Regions from separate parts of the Marinobacter flavimaris genome, predicted to be linked through region 1. Evidence: predicted binding sites of a transcription regulator. Region 1 holds the regulator's gene; each other region holds the start of a gene.
What was found. Region 1 encodes FliA, which starts transcription of late flagellar genes. Its sites were predicted from a motif close to CTAAAGTTTNNNNNNNNNNNGCCGNTAA; they were not measured.

Region 2: the regulator FliA is predicted to act here: its motif matches at 3,334-3,361, upstream of ACGK9W_RS06460 (methyl-accepting chemotaxis protein).
Region 3: the regulator FliA is predicted to act here: its motif matches at 3,341-3,368, upstream of ACGK9W_RS18320 (methyl-accepting chemotaxis protein).

The regions. Positions count from the first base shown of each region.
Region 1 covers NZ_CP171359.1:1,961,227-1,966,568, reverse strand. The annotation lists gene flhF (flagellar biosynthesis protein FlhF) at 1-985, shown strand, start outside; gene ACGK9W_RS09105 (MinD/ParA family protein) at 1,054-1,866, shown strand; gene ACGK9W_RS09100 (RNA polymerase sigma factor FliA) at 1,898-2,641, shown strand; gene cheY (chemotaxis response regulator CheY) at 2,804-3,187, shown strand; gene ACGK9W_RS09090 (protein phosphatase CheZ) at 3,208-3,993, shown strand; gene ACGK9W_RS09085 (chemotaxis protein CheA) at 4,010-5,342, shown strand, end outside.
Region 2 covers NZ_CP171359.1:1,400,474-1,405,815, reverse strand. The annotation lists gene selD (selenide, water dikinase SelD) at 1-469, opposite strand, end outside; gene ACGK9W_RS06475 (helix-hairpin-helix domain-containing protein) at 469-1,122, opposite strand; gene ACGK9W_RS06470 (hypothetical protein) at 1,163-1,561, opposite strand; gene ACGK9W_RS06465 (carbon-nitrogen hydrolase family protein) at 1,734-3,254, opposite strand; gene ACGK9W_RS06460 (methyl-accepting chemotaxis protein) at 3,403-5,289, shown strand; gene ACGK9W_RS06455 (hypothetical protein) at 5,304-5,342, opposite strand, start outside.
Region 3 covers NZ_CP171359.1:3,926,489-3,931,830, reverse strand. The annotation lists gene ACGK9W_RS18330 (TRAP transporter substrate-binding protein) at 1-165, opposite strand, end outside; gene ACGK9W_RS18325 (response regulator) at 326-1,504, shown strand; gene ACGK9W_RS18320 (methyl-accepting chemotaxis protein) at 1,505-3,181, opposite strand; gene ACGK9W_RS18315 (CHAD domain-containing protein) at 3,407-4,759, shown strand; gene ACGK9W_RS18310 (thiol-disulfide oxidoreductase DCC family protein) at 4,743-5,117, shown strand; gene ACGK9W_RS18305 (rhodanese-like domain-containing protein) at 5,201-5,342, shown strand, end outside.

The sequences.
Region 1 (5,342 bases):
CGCTGCCATTCAGGAAGAGGTGAGCGGTGGTTTTGGTGATATTGAACCTCTGCCACAGGCGCCGAGGGAAGCCTATTCCGATGAGCTGGCGCAGATGCGGGCCGAGATCAGCTCGCTCAGAGACATGATGCAGGGCCGTCGGCCGCAACCGGAGCCGGAGGTTTCTGCGACCACCGCCGTGCAGCAGAGGCTTGCCGAGCGCTTGCAGGAGTTCGGCCTCGGCAGTGATCTGGCGGGGTCAATTTCCCGTCGTCACAAGGCGGGGCGTCTGGAAGACGGTTGGAAGCAGTCCCTGAAAATACTGTGTACCGGGGTCCGGACCTCCCGCATGGAGTGGCTGGATGAGGGCGGCGCCTACGCGTTGGTGGGGCCGACAGGGTCCGGGAAAACCACCACCATCGGAAAACTCGCCGCTCGCTACGTGCTCAAGCATGGTTCCGATTCCGTGGCCCTGGTTACCACGGATCGCTATCGGGTGGCGGCGCACGAGCAGTTATTCGTGTTCGGTCGGATCCTGAATGTGCCGGTTCGGGTCGTGGATGAGAGCCACAGTCTGGACGATATTCTGGACGAGCTGTCAGACCGTCATCTGGTGCTGATTGATACCGCCGGACTGACCAGTGCGGACAAAGGCTATCAGGAACAGCTGGCCGAACTGGCTCGCAGCCATCACAATATCAAAACCCATCTGGTGGTCTCGGCAACCAGTCAGCCTCGCATCATGAAATCCGTGTGGCATTGCTATAAGATGGCAAATCTTGCGGGCTGTGTGATGACCAAAATCGACGAGGCCCTGACGCTGGGTGAGTCTCTCGGGTTTGTGATGGAAACCGGTCTGCCGGTAGCCTATTACACAGACGGCCAGAAGATTCCTGAAGACCTGCACCACGCAGAAGCCGTTCCGCTGGTGCGGTTGGCCGTGGATCGGCTGAAAACACTCCAGCAACAGCAAGCGGTCGCAGAGGGCCTGAAAGAGCACGCCTGAGACCGGACAGATTGACAGCAGGCGTCGGAGACAAAGCCGGCGAAACGTGGCGAGAGACCAAAAACAGTATGAGCAGAGCACATCCGGTACAGGTGATTGCAGTTTCCGGCGGAAAGGGTGGTGTCGGCAAGAGTAACGTGTCGGTGAACCTCGGAATTGCCCTGGCGCAGAAAGGCCGGAGAGTGGTGCTGCTCGACGCCGATCTGGGGCTGGCCAATATCGACGTCTTGCTGGGCATCACTGCCAATCGCAACCTCCAGGATGTTCTGGCCGGCGATTGTGATCTGAAGGACGTTCTGGTGAATGGACCCGGTGGCATCAAGATTGTCCCCGCCTCTTCCGGTACCCAACGAATGACCCAGCTCAGCCCCATGGAACATGCCGGGCTGATTAATGCGTTCAGCGAACTGGGTGATCAGATCGATGTCCTGATCGTTGATACCGCCGCCGGGATTTCCGAGTCAGTGGTCAGTTTTCTGAGAGCGTCTCAGGAGCTGCTGCTGGTTGTCTGCGACGAGCCGACCTCGATCACCGATGCCTATGCCCTGATCAAGCTGATGAACCGTGATTATGGAACCAACCGCTTCCGTATTCTTGCCAATCAGGTTCGGAATGAGCAGGAAGGCCGGCATCTGTTTGAAAAACTGACCCGGGTCACCGAGCGCTTCCTCGATGTGGCACTACAATACGTAGGAATAGTTCCCTACGATGAGGCCGTGAAGAAAGCGGTTCAGCGGCAGCGTGCGGTGCTGGACGCCTATCCCAGGGCGAAAGCTTCACTGGCCATCAAGGCGCTGGCGGACAAGGTAGATAGCTGGCCGTTGCCGTCCTCGCCCCGTGGGCATCTGGAATTTTTTGTGGAGCGGCTCGTCGAAGTCTGAATCGGATCCAGTCAAACAAAAAACCGGATACATGACATTGGCGAAAAACCTCGGAATCTATAACCAGTCAAGTGCGCAGAAGCCGGCTCAGCTCATTGAGCAGCACGCGCCGCTGGTCAAGAAAATTGCCCTTCACCTGATGGCTCGCCTGCCGGCGTCCGTCCAGCTTGAAGACCTGATGCAGGCCGGCATGATCGGTCTGCTCGAGGCCGCCCAGCGTTACAGTTCTACCAAAGGTGCTACCTTCGAGACTTACGCCGGTATCCGTATTCGCGGCGCCATGGTGGACGAAATCCGCAAGGGTGACTGGGTGCCACGTTCTGTTCATCGCAACGCCCGTCGCATTTCCCAGGCCATCAAGGCCGTTGAAGATAGACTTGGCCGCGAAGCCCACGACCAGGAAGTGGCCGAAGAGCTGGGTATGGGGCTACCCGAATACCACTCCTACCTTTCCGATTCCAACAGCGGTCGACTTTTTAGCCTCGACGAGCTCAATGAATCCGGAGAGCTGCCGATAGAACAGACAGAGACGCAGGATAATCCCCTTGAGGGGTTGTCCTCCGATGCCTTCCGGCGGAGCCTCGCTGAGGCGATTGAAGACCTGCCGGAGCGGGAAAAGCTGGTGTTGAGCCTTTACTACCAGGAAGAACTGAACCTCAAGGAGATTGGCGCGGTGCTCGGCGTCAGTGAGAGCAGGGTAAGCCAGATTCACAGCCAGGCAGCCCTGCGCCTTCGGGGACGGCTCTCGGATTGGCGTCAGGAATCGGACAACTGACCGCGTTCAGTCTGTGTCGCCAACGAGGTAGTCTGTAGTTTTTGGTAACCGATGCTTTACAACCGAAGCAAAGGTCCGACAATAAGCGGTTAAAACAGCGGCCTGCTAGACTTTGAACGCAAAGGTCAAACGAATTCCGGGTGTTACTAACTGGAGGTCCCATTGGACAAAAACATGAAAATCCTCATTGTGGACGACTTCTCCACAATGCGACGGATCATCAAGAACCTGCTGCGTGATCTTGGCTTCACCAACACCGATGAAGCTGACGACGGCAACACGGCACTGCCAATGCTCAAAAGCGGCAAATACGATTTTCTGGTGACCGACTGGAACATGCCTGGCATGTCAGGCTTCGACCTGCTCAAGGCCGTTCGGGCGGACGAGAATCTGAAAACCCTGCCGGTATTGATGGTAACTGCTGAGGCCAAGCGCGACCAGATCGTTGCCGCTGCCCAGGCAGGCGTAAACGGGTATGTGGTCAAGCCGTTCACCGCTGCCGTGCTCAAGGAAAAGATTGAGAAAATCTTTGAAAGAATCCAGTAACCAGAGGTCGGATGGCTCTCATGAGCGATAGCAAAAAGAACCATCGGGGCCTTGAACCGGAGGTGACGGAAAAGCTCCAGCGGCAGGCAGCGGAACTGGCCGAGAGTGTTGATGCGGGTGATTATGCCAAAGCCATGACCCTGATCAATGAACTCAGCGAAGTCAGGGATCAGAGTCTGTACCGTGAGGTAGGGCGGCTGACGCGGAGCCTGCACGAAGCAATCCGGAACTTCCAGATTGATCCCCGTAACGCCGAGCAACAGGAAGCACTGTCAAAGATGACAGATGCCTCTGATCGTCTCGAATACGTTGTGCAGATGACCGGTGAAGCAGCCAACCGGACCATGGACCTGGTTGAGGAAACCATGCCGGTGGCCAATGCCCTCAGAGACGAGGCCGCCGCGTTGCGTGATGAGTGGCAGCGCCTGCGTCGCCGGGAAATGCAGCCGGCTGAGTTTCGCGAGCTGTACGGCCGGATTGATCGCTTTTTTGTCAGCATGGCAACCGATGCCGACACCATGTACAGCAACCTGTCGGAAATCCTGCTGGCTCAGGATTATCAGGATCTGACAGGTCAGGTCATCCAGAAGGTCACCGCCCTTGTGAAAGAGGTTGAGGAGCAGATGCTCAGCCTGGTGGTGATGGCCAGTCATGTGGACCAGCTCACGGGCACGGTGCACCAGATTGAAGAAAAAGAAGAGTCTGCAGAGAAGGGCGTCGGGCCCCAGATCAAGGCCGATGAGCGTGAAGATGTAGTTTCGGGGCAGGACGACGTAGACGACCTGTTGTCCAGTCTCGGTTTCTGAATAATGAGGGTAACGCATGGCGTTTGATGCTGATGAAGAGATTTTGCAGGACTTCCTCGTAGAAGCCGGCGAGATCCTCGAAAAGCTGTCAGAGCAGTTGGTAGATCTTGAGCGACATCCTGACGACAGTGATCTGCTCAACGCCATCTTCCGTGGTTTCCATACCGTGAAAGGCGGAGCCGGCTTCCTTCAGCTTGAAGCGCTGGTGAACTGCTGCCATTCCGCGGAAAACGTTTTCGACATCTTGCGTAATCACAAGCGCAAGGTGGATTCCGAACTGATGGACGTGGTTCTAGAAGCACTCGACTACGTCAATGCCATGTTTGAGCAGGTCCGCAATCATGAGGAGCTGACACCGGCTCCGGACGAACTTATTGCCCGTCTGGATGCCCTGGCCCAGCCTGAAGGCGAGGGGGCACCGGCCGCTGCCGCTCAACCTGAGCAGGAAGAGAGCGAACCGGCAGAAGACGGTGGCGACATCACCGACGACGAGTTCGAACAGCTTCTGGACGCACTGCAGGACGAGAAATCAGCGGAGGTTTCCTCGGCTTCGAGCGCCGGATCGGCCGGCGGTGACCAGGAAAGTTCTGGAGACGACGAAATAACCGACGACGAATTCGAAGCGCTACTGGACCAACTGCACGGAAAAGGTCAGTTTGCCGGTGCGCCAGCTGGCGAGGAAGAGGCTTCTGGTAAAGAAGAAAAGCCGGCTGCCAAGGCCGGATCTGCTGGCGGCGACGACCTGATCACCGACGACGAATTCGAGAAACTGCTGGACGATCTTCACGGCAAGGGCGGAAGCCCGACCGCGGGCGGAGAGCCTTCAGCCTCGAAAGAGCCTGCAGCTCCAAAACAGCCCTCAGCGCCGAAACAGCCTGCATCTTCAAAAGAGCCGGCTTCACCGAAAGCAAACACGTCAAAGCCCGAAAAATCGAAGCCGGCCGAGAAGCCGGAAGCCAAAGGCGCTGCCGCACCGGCGATGCCTGCTCGCGAGAATGCTCCGGCCGCGGAAACGACGGTTCGTGTCGACACCAAGCGGCTCGATGACATCATGAATATGGTGGGTGAGCTGGTGCTGGTGCGTAACCGCTTGCAGCGTCTGGGTGCCGAAAGTGAAGACGAACACATGCACAAGGCGGTATCCAACCTGGATGTGGTTACGACTGATCTCCAGTCCGCCGTCATGCAGACCCGTATGCAGCCGATCAAAAAGGTGTTCGGCAGGTTCCCCCGCGTTGTGCGCGATCTCGCCAGAAACCTCAAGAAAGAGGTGAACCTGGTGATGCATGGCGAAGAAACCGATCTGGACAAGAACCTGGTTGAAGCGCTGTCTGATCCGCTGGTTCACC
Region 2 (5,342 bases), 560 kb from region 1:
CCAGCGGCCCGTCGTAATTCTCGATACGGGAGAGCAGTGCAAGCCAGCGGTTGTTGAAGCCGGTGATCGGCTTAACCGGAACCGCGTGGTCGGAAGCGCCTTCCACTTCATTGACCCTAGGAGACGAGCCAATATTGATTGACAGTATGTCGTAGGGCACATCCGGGCGACCGCGGCAGATAACCCGCTTCTGATCCCGGTCGATGCCCATGGCTTCGGCCCGGTAAAAGCGCGCACCAGCGTACTCCGCCAGGCGGCTCAGATCGATGTGGACATCGTCGTAGCTATAGTGGCCGGCCACGTAGCCCGGCAGCATGCCGGAATAGGGGGTGTGGGTGTCGCGGCAGATCAGGGTCAGGCGCACGCCGGGAACAGGGTTCATCGCGAACCGCTTGAGTACCCCGACGTGGCTATGCCCGCCGCCAATCAGGACAATGTCCCGTAAAACAGGCTGGTCAGGCGTTCGCATCAGCCGATTTTCTTGGCTTCAGCGCTGAATTGGCTGTATCCCTTGACGTTTGAGAAGGCCTTCAGCTTTTCCTGGTCTTCGGCAGACGGATTGGCGATCTGGTCGATGGAGGTAATGCCAGCGTCCTTCATCTTCTTGGCGGTGGCCGGGCCGATACCTTTAACCAGTGTCAGGTCACTCTTGTCGACCGGCTTTGCAGCCTTGGCAGTTGGTGCTTTCTTGGCTGAAGGCTTCTTCGCCGCAGGCTTGCTGGTCGCGCCTTTGGCTTTGGAAGCTGTTTTGGCGGTTTTCTTCGGCGCTGATTTCTTGGCTGCCGTGCTGGCCTCTTTACTCACTTCATCTGTGAGCTTCTTGACCTCTTCACCCGCTTCCTTGGAAGCCACGCCAAGACGCTCGAGAATGCTGCTCTGCAGTTCATGGAACTCTTCCAGGCGGCGCTCAAACTCTTCGTGGAAACGCTTCATCTCGCGGTCGCGAAGCTCGTCGATTTCCTTCAGCAGCTTGCGAACAGGCTCCTGAACCTGGTTCTGCAGGCTGTCGAACTGCTTCAGCGCATCGTTCACCAGGCCTTCGATCTGGGAAGAAGTCTTTTCGAACTCCTTGTTGACCTTTTTCACGATTTTATCAACGTTCTGTTTGGCTTTCTTCGCCATGGAATGTCTCCTTACGGGCAGGTTTCAACGAAAATCAATGTCAGGCCATCTGCCGGAAACCGGACATGGAGCCTGGGGAACGACGTGATTTGAGCGACTGTTTTTTGGATAGCACTTCCCGGATTCTGCGGAGCTTTTCCGCCAGCGACGAGCTGCCGTTGGAGTCGAGCTCTACAAAATCGATTGAATAGAAGAAGTTACTGCAGTGTTTTCTGCGTTCGGTCACCAGCCCGGCGAGTCCTTCTGCGCGGATCTTGTCGAACGGCATGTCCATCACGAGATCGAGCACCACGGTATCACCGGGGTTGAACACTTTGTCGGTTTTCATAACACATCCGTAGCCGTCCAGCTCATAAAGGGCGGCTTCGACAAGTTCCTTCCGAAAAAGGCCCTGTCTGACTCGGAATCGTGCGACAAGGTCCGGCAATGCTTCGTTCATGAATCGGGTTCTCTGGTGATTTCCGTATCCACAGCAACCTGTCTCATTGGGAGACAGGCTGGATATTGGTTAAACAATAGACACTGAATTCTAGTTTTGCAACGCCATCAGTGCCATACGATCGACCGCTAACGCAGTTATTTAACAAATTGACCTGGCTGATCAGGCCAGTTTACTTGGTCTTCAATTCATACATATCAACGCGACGATCTTTCAGGTTAGTGACAGACCCCTCGTTACGCACCAGTTTCAGCTTTTCCAAGTCCATATCGGAGAACATGATCATCTCCGTATTCGGCGTGGTTTCCGCCATAACTGCATCGTGCGGGAAGGCAAAATCCGAAGGTGAGAATACGGCAGACTGAGCGTACTGGACGTCCAGGTTCTCGACTTTCGGCAGGTTGCCAACGCTACCAGTGACGACCACATAGCATTCGTTTTCGATTGCGCGGGCCTGGGCGCACTGGCGAACCCTGAGGTAGCCGTTTTTGGTGTCGGTCCAGAACGGCACCATGATGATATCAACCTCCTGGCTGGCAGCAATACGGCCCAGTTCAGGGAATTCGATGTCATAGCAGATCATGATGGCGACCCGGCCGGCATCGGTCTCGAAGACCTCAAACTGGTTGCCGCCCTCGATCACCCAGTCGCGGCGTTCGTGGGGCGTGATGTGAATCTTGCGTTGCTCATCAACACGACCGTCCCGGTGGCAGAGATAGGACACGTTATACACCCGATCGTTTTCGATCAGCGGCATGGAACCGGTGATAATGTTGATGTTGTAGCTCACCGCCATTTCAGACATCTCTTCCCGGAACTGCTGGGTAAATCCGGCGAGGAAACGGATGGCCCGGGTCTGGTCCATCTGATCGGTCAGTCCCATCAGCGGCGCGTTGAAAAACTCGGGGAAGATGGCGAAGTCACTTTTGTAATCAGACAAGGCGTCCACAAAATACTCAACCTGCTCGAGCACCTCTTCAACCGAGGTAAATTCACGCATCTGCCACTGCACGGCGCCCAGCCTTATCTGAGTTTTCTTGACGCTCAGAACCGGGGAAGGTGGGGTGTAGAGAATGTTCCGCCATTCCAGCAACGTCGCGTAGCCCTGGGATTTCTCATCCTCGGGAAGGTATTTGTGCATCAACCGCGTAACCTGGAAATCGTTCGAGAGCTGGAAGCTCAGAATCGGATCGTAGATTTCCTTGCGATCGACCCGTTGAATGTACTCTTCGGGTGAATACTGTTCGGCGTATTTGAAGTAGCTCGGTATGCGCCCGCCCGCCAGGATGGCACGCAGGTTCATGGAGCGGCAGAGTTCTTTTCGCGCTTCGTAGAGTCGACGACCCAGGCGGTAGCCCCGATAGTCGGGGTGGATAAAGACATCCAGCCCATAGAGGGAGTCACCATTGGCGTTGTGCCAGATCTTCTCGTTACGGAGGATCAGATCGTCGTAGGTGTGCGGGTTGCTGAAACGCTCGTACTTAACGCAGACCGTCAGCGCAACCGCAATAAGCTGGCCGCTTTCCTCAATGCAGATCTGGCCGTCGGGGAACTGCTCCACCAATGCCTTGATGGTGTCCTTCGGCCAGGAGCCTCCGATGTCGTCGTATACCCGATCCATAAGCTTCTGAAGCTGATCGTAGTCATCAAGCCTCAGGTTCCGGAGGTTGAGGTGCAGTTCTTCATGGGCCATTCAGTTCGGCTCCCGTTCGTTATGGAATGAGGACAATCTCAGCGTCTGCGTCAATAATTGGAAAGTTTAACAGAAGCCGCTAAAGACTTCGCACCATGGGCCGAAACACACATTAACGAATATCAATTTTATTGCTGAGGATTCGACCGTGCAGCTGACATTCGGGCAAAAGCTCCTGACTGCTTTCGGTATTCTGTTGCTGTTGGTTATGGGGGCTTTTACGCTCTCTGGCGATTTACGATTACAAAGCACCACCGAAACCTATGTGAACGCGCTGATCGACGACACCGTACAGCAGAGCACGTCGAGCATCGCAGAGTGGCTCAATGCCCGGCTGGTGATGACTGAAGCCACCGCCAAAGCCCTGGAGAATGCCGAGAACGACGAAGAGGCGCGGGTCATTCTTCAGGCCATTACCACCGGCGGCGGCTTCCGGGATGTCTATGTCGGGCGTACCGACGGCTACATGCTGATGAAATCGCCGGAGGCGAATGCCACGCTGCCAGCGGATTACGATCCCCGCCAGCGCCCCTGGTACAAGAAGGCCATGAGCCTCGGAAGCGCCTCGTTCACCGAGCCGTATCAGGATGCCAGCACCAACGACATGATCATCTCCACACTTGCGCCCGTGAAGCGCGGTGAATACGAGGGCGTGGCCGGTGCTGATATCGGCCTGGGCGCGATAGCAAAAACCCTGAGCACAGTCACACTCGCGGACACCGGTTACGCTGCTTTGATCAATGAGCGTGGCACCATACTGTTCCACCCACGGCAAAGCCTTGTCGGCAAGAACATCAGTGAGCTCATTGGCGGCAAGCCGGATCTTGGCGGGGACGCTCACGAATACAGTAATGATGACGGCAACTGGGAGGCCAGCTTCCATCCGATCAGTGAAGCGCGCGGCGTGCAATGGTATCTGGGGACCTTTGTAAACGCGGACAAGATCAACGCACCGGTCCAGAGCGCCAGAATGACTGGATTGATCATGGCCGTGATCGGCCTGATCGTTTCTCTGGTGATCCTGCATCTGGGCATCAAGGTTCTGATGGCGCCGGTTCGCCGCTTGAACAAGGCCATGGCGGACATTGGCAGTGGTGATGCTGACCTGACCCAGCGTCTGGACGACAGTGCAAAAGATGAATTCGGTGAGTTGGCCCGGAGCTTTAACCAGTTTGTCGAGAATATCCAGACGGTTGTTCGGGATGTCCAGAAGGGTAGCGCCGAACTCGGGGAAAATGTCAGCTCGCTGAGAGATACCGCCAGTACCAGTCGTTCGAGCGTGGAGAGCCAGCAGGCCGAAATCGACATGGTGGCGACCGCGATCAACGAGATGTCGGCCGCTGCCGGCGAGATTGCCCAGAACGCACAGCAAACCGCAGACGCCGCCAACACCGCGGATGCGGACAGCCGGGCTTCGCTGGAGACCGTCGCTGCCTCCCGGGACGCCGTACAGAAGCTCTCGAAGGAGATTAATGCGGCCGCAGAGGTCATCCACACCCTTGGCAAGGACGTTACATCAATCACAACAGTGCTTGAAGTGATTCAGGGTATTGCAGAGCAAACCAACCTGCTGGCATTGAATGCCGCGATTGAAGCCGCTCGGGCCGGTGAAGCAGGGCGGGGCTTCGCAGTTGTGGCAGACGAGGTACGTAACCTTGCCCAGCGCACCCAGTCCAGCACCGAGGAAATCAACGACATGATTGAGCGTCTGCAGAAAGGCGCCAATGATGCGGTCGATGTCATGAATGCCTCAACTGCAGTATCCAATGTCAGCATGGAAAAAGCGCAGGACGCTATGGATGCCCTCAACCGGATTGCCGAGGCAATCACGTCCATCAGCCAGATGACGTCGCAGATTGCCACAGCATCCGAGGAACAGACGTCGGTTACCGAGGAGTTGAATTCGTCGATTACCCGGATTGCAGATCAGGGCCAGGAAGCGGCCGCCGCGGCCTCCGAAAACGATGTTTACAGCGGGCAAATTGAGCGCATCGGCACCGCACTGAACCAGAACGTGTCGAGGTTCCGGGTGTAAGCGAAGAGCGACTGTTAGCGGCTTAGGACTTCCAGCCGACGGCGCAGGTTCTC
Region 3 (5,342 bases), 2.0 Mb from region 1:
CATGGTTTCTGCCATGTCCGCCATATGCTGAACTGTCTCTCCCAGTACCGGAGAGTTGGGCCCCCAGGTTTGCGCAAGGCGCAGAGTATAGTTTTCCTCGGCGAGGCCGATGCTGCTTGCGAGAAGCAGCGCCGACGCTACCGTTGCTTTCAGCAGGTGGGTCATTGTCGTTGAACCTCTATTTCATTGTTATGTTGTGATTTTTGATGCCTCGGAGATAGTAACCTGAGAGTTTAAAAAAGGCCAAAATCTGTTCATCCGGGCGTTTATTGGCTATGTTGAATACCACTGATTGCAGTAATTCCAGGGATCCGGGATACAGTCCATGCCAGACAACGAGCTTTCCAGACATCGGGCACAGTTAGAGGCCCTCCGGGCCGCCTACGTGGAAAAGTTGCCCGAGACGTTTGAACGTCTCGAAGCGCTCATCGACGCGATACCGACCGACCCGAGTGATGCATTCGGGCTCGACAACCTGAACGCCTCACTCGGACTGCTATACCAGGAGGCCCACAAGCTCGCTGGCACTTCCGGTTCTCTCGGTCTTGAGTATGTTTCTACAGCAGCAAGGCAGTTGCTGTCTCTTGCCGAGAACTGGCACACGCATCCTCTCGACGCTCTTTCGAAAAGAGAAACGATGGATACGCTGGTCGAGACCATGCGAAATTGCGACCTGAAGCCGGTTGAGGAAAGCCCTGGACCCAGTAAACGCGGCTCTCGGAAAATCCACATTGTGGACGATGACGAGTTGGTGGCTCAGGAAATGCTTACCTGGCTTATTGAGGCCGGATTTGATGCGGAAGTTTTCCTGTCTTCGTCGGTTTATCTGGATATATTTGAAACGCTTGCCCGGCCAGACATGATTATTATGGACGTCGCCTTTGGCGAGGACATGAGCGCGGGGCCGGACATCATTCGACAGCTTCGCAACCGGCTGGGGAGAATGCCGGCGGTTATCTTTCTTTCCATCCATGACGAAATGCCCGCCAGGCTTGCAGCGCTCCGGGCGGGTGCCTCGCGCTATCTGGTCAAACCGGTCACCAAAGACCGCCTTATGGACCTCGCCCATGAATTCGCCGAGCGCAAGCACACGACAACCTACCGCGTTCTGCTGGTAGATGACGATCAAACCGCCCTGCAGGCCGCAAAAATACAGCTGGAATATGTTGGGCTTGAGGTACATGCCTGCGAGGAACCTCTGCAGGCATTGACAGTTGCGCGGGCGATCAGGCCAGATGTCATCATTCTGGATATTGTGATGCCCAACGTCTCCGGGACGGAACTCGCTGCCATCCTCAGGGAGGACCGTGAATTCGATGCCACTCCCATCGTCTTCCTGACGTCACAGTCTCATCAGGATGAGAAAACCTTGAGTGTTGCCCTCGGAGGCGACGACTACGTCCTGAAGCCGTTCGACACCGACTACCTGACCGCCACGGTCCGCGCCCGTGCCAAACGCTCCCGAAGGTTGCGCGAGCTCATCAATGCGACCGACAGCCGCTGATCAGACCTTGAACTGACCAACTAGCTCCCGAAGGCTCTCCCCCAGGCGCGCCAGTTCGTGGCTGGCTTCGTTGGTCTGGTTTACGCCGGTATCACTGCGTTGGGCAGCATCGACAATACGGACCACGTTCTGGTTAATCTCTTCGGCGACCTGGCTCTGCTGCTCTGAGGCTGTGGCGATCTGAGTCACCTGATCATGAATCTTGCCGACCGATGTCTCGATGGTTCGCAACGCGCTGGTTGCATGATTGATTCTTTCGACGGTTTCCGTCGAGCGGTTGCGTGATTTGTTCATCCGCTCAACCGATGCCTTGGATTCGGTAACAAAGCCGTCAATCATGGTGCGAATCTGATCAGCAGACTCGGCGCTGCGTTTCGCCAGCTGGCGAACCTCATCCGCAACCACTGAGAAACCACGCCCATGCTCACCAGCCCGTGCAGCCTCGATGGCGGCATTAAGGGCCAGCAGATTGGTCTGCTCAGTCACAGCATGAATGACATCCAGCACCTGCTGGATCTCATCGGACTTTTCCGCCAGGGCATTGATGCTTCGGGCGGTATCTTCAATCTCTTCGGACAGTTTGTTCACGGCGCCCTGAGCACTGCTGATGGTTTCGCCACCTTCCCGGGCCATGCGATCGGCGTCTGAGGCCGAACTTTCAACTTCATTGGCATTACCGGAAATCTGCTGGATGGTGGCGGCCATTTCGTTGATGGCTGAGGCAATCTGATCCGTCTCGGACCCCTGCTCCTGAACCGAAGCCCGGGTCTCGTTTGCAACCCGGCTCAGTTCTTCCGCTGCAGAAGCCACCTGGTCTGTTGTCGCGCCCACCTCACGCATGGTGTCCTGGATCTTGACCACGAAGGCGTTAAAACGCCGGCCCAGCTCGGCCAGTTCGTCATTGCCTTCGTCTGGCAGGCGCTGGCGCAGGTCACCCTCACCGTCGGCGATTTCCTGCATCATGTTGCTGACGCTCTTCAGTGGCCGGGTCACACTACGACCCACGAAGATGCCGATTACCAGGGCAATCACGACCACCAGCACTGTCACCAGCAGGATAAAGCCCAGGGTTTCGGCCATACCGGCTTCAATTTTTTCGCGAGCTGCTGCTACCTGGCGATCAATGTCGGTAATGTAGACGCCAGCACCGATCATCCAGTCCCAGTCCGGGATGATCGTGGAGTAGGACATCTTGGGTTCTTCATTGCCAGAGGCCGGGTTCATCCAGTCATAGCCATAGAAGCCCTCACCGCGGGCCGCGTCGAAAAGATTGCCAACCAGTTTCCTGACAACCGGGTTTGACGTGGGGCCTTCTTTCGAAGGATCTGGAGCATACGCCAGGTTGAAAACATCCCGGGTGTAGGCGAATACATAATTGGTTTCGTCAAAACGGATAGAACGCAGACGCGCGGCAGCCGCCTCCTTCGCCTCCGCTTCTGTCATTGAAGGGTCGTTCTTGGCCTCCAACACCACTGCCTCAGCAGCATCAATCAGGTTCTGCAGCCCGGTCTTACGTGCATCGAGAAGACTGGTCTCCAGGCGTTTGAGTTCGGCTTCGCCATTTGCCTGAATCTGATTGGCGGTGATCCAAGCGAGGGTTGCCGCCGTTATAAGTACAGGCACAAGTACAGCGATAAGTAAGCGGCTTCGGATTTTTAACCGACTCAGAACATTCATGCTTTCAAACTCCCGGGAACTTGCTATTGATGCGGATTATCCACAGACCAACTCAGACGATCTGTTCCAGTTTGTTAAAAGAGATTTCACTGACTCTCTCTGCGCGTGTTCAGCGCTACGGATAAACGGACCTTCCGCCAATGTTTTCAGACAAGTAGAGTAACGGCAGTAACGTAAATGTCTTGAGCAAGCGTCAGACTAAAGGACCACTACGAAGGTAGACCAATGAAGCACCTGTTTCTGGTACGCCATGCCAAATCCAGCTGGGCCGATGAAACGCTCTGTGACCGGGAGCGGCCACTGAACGCCCGGGGCGAGAGTCAACTGGTACCTCTGGGCAGGGCTCTGGAAGCATCGGGCGCGCTCCAGGGCGAGATCTTCAGCAGTGATGCCACCCGCGCCATCGCCACACTTGAGGGGGCAGCGCCTGAGATGGCTGCTCGCGAGCGCTGCCAGCATCTTGCCGAGCTGTACACCTTTGACTACCGGCGTCTGCTCGCCTGGCTAGAACATCGCGACGCTGATTCCGGAATCACGCTTGTAGGTCACAATCCTGCCTTGCTGGAACTGGCCCAGTGGCTGCTGAAACATCCTCCCGAACAGCTACCTACCGCCAGCTTCATTCACATCCGCCTCCCGATCAAACATTGGCACCAGCTAGACCGGGGCAAGGGCAAGCTGGTGGCTCTGATGACGCCACAGGATTACAGCTATGCCCACTTCGAACGGAAACTTAAAAAGAAAGCCAGAACCGAGGGAGACGACCCGGCAAGGGACATCCCCAAGGCCCTTCACCACCAACATGATCGGCTAAGGCAACTGGAGCGTGGTGTTATCCTGGGCCTGGACGACGAATTCCTGCACCAATACCGGATTGCGATTCGGCGCAGCCGGGCCATTGCCGAATCGGTGCAGGAAGTGACCGGTGACAAGACGCTGGCAAAAGCGGTTAAAACCCTGAAACGTCATGCCCGTGCGACGGGACCGTTACGCGATCTGCATGTTTTTCTCCAGGACTTGCCTGAATTGTGTGGCGACAATTCGGAAATCCGGGCAGCCCTGCAGATCTGGTTCGAACAGGAAACCGCCAACCGCCACAAAAAACTGGTCAAGCGCCTGCAGAGCAAGCGCTATCACGACAGCATGGAGCACTGGCTGAACCTCATTGAGTCCCGAAAGTTCCAGAAGTTGGCGGAGACGCTGAGGGCAAAAGACATCCGAAAGGCGGTGGAGAGCCGTATAAAAGGGTTCAACAGATTGACCGCTGAGCTGATGCATACCTCCCCGGATGAGGATATTCATCGGCTTCGCAAGCAACTCAAGCGAATCCGTTACCTGATGGAGCTGGACTCGAAAATCTGGAAGCCCGAGCTGAAAACGATGAAAGCACGCCAAAAGCTGTACGGCCGCTTCCAGGATCTCCATGTTCAGATCGAGCTGCTTGACCAGTTCCGCAAGGCGGCCCCGGAGGTCTTACCCGCTGCCCTCGACGGGATCCTGGAAACCCTGGAAGAGTGTAAAGCGGACGCCCGGAAACAGATTCTGACCCTTGGAGGACTTGATGGAGCCCCGTTATGACACCCTGTTTTACGACGGACAATGCCCACTGTGTGCCAAGGAGATTCGCACTTTGCGCAAACTCCAACGGGGCAACCTGATTTTTGCAGACATTCACGAACAGCGTGATGGCAGCGGCAATTTGCCGAGCCATGAAACCCTGCTGCGACGCCTGCACCTGATGACCTGGACCGGGGAATGGGTCATCGGCTTGCCTGCAAACGTTCGGGCCTGGTCCCACACGCCCTATGGCTTTCTGTTCAAGCCCCTGCTGTGGCCCGGCATTTTCCAGATTGCCTCGCGTATCTACGGGAGATGGGCAGATAAGCGCTTTGAACGTAAGTACGCCTGCGCCTTCGGTAACAACGAGGCGGCTTAATCGTACATATGCGGAGTGACGCTCGGCGGTCGAACCCTTATCCTGAGGCATAACCTTATTCCATCAGTTTGAGGAGCTCAGCCATGAAAACTGCCCATGACCTTGTAGAAGCCGCCAGGAAAGAAATCCAGGAAGTGCCCCTGGATCAGGCGGACGATGCCATCAGGAATGCCGATCTTCTGCTGGATGTGCGGGATGCGGATGAATACCGGGCTGGCCATATAC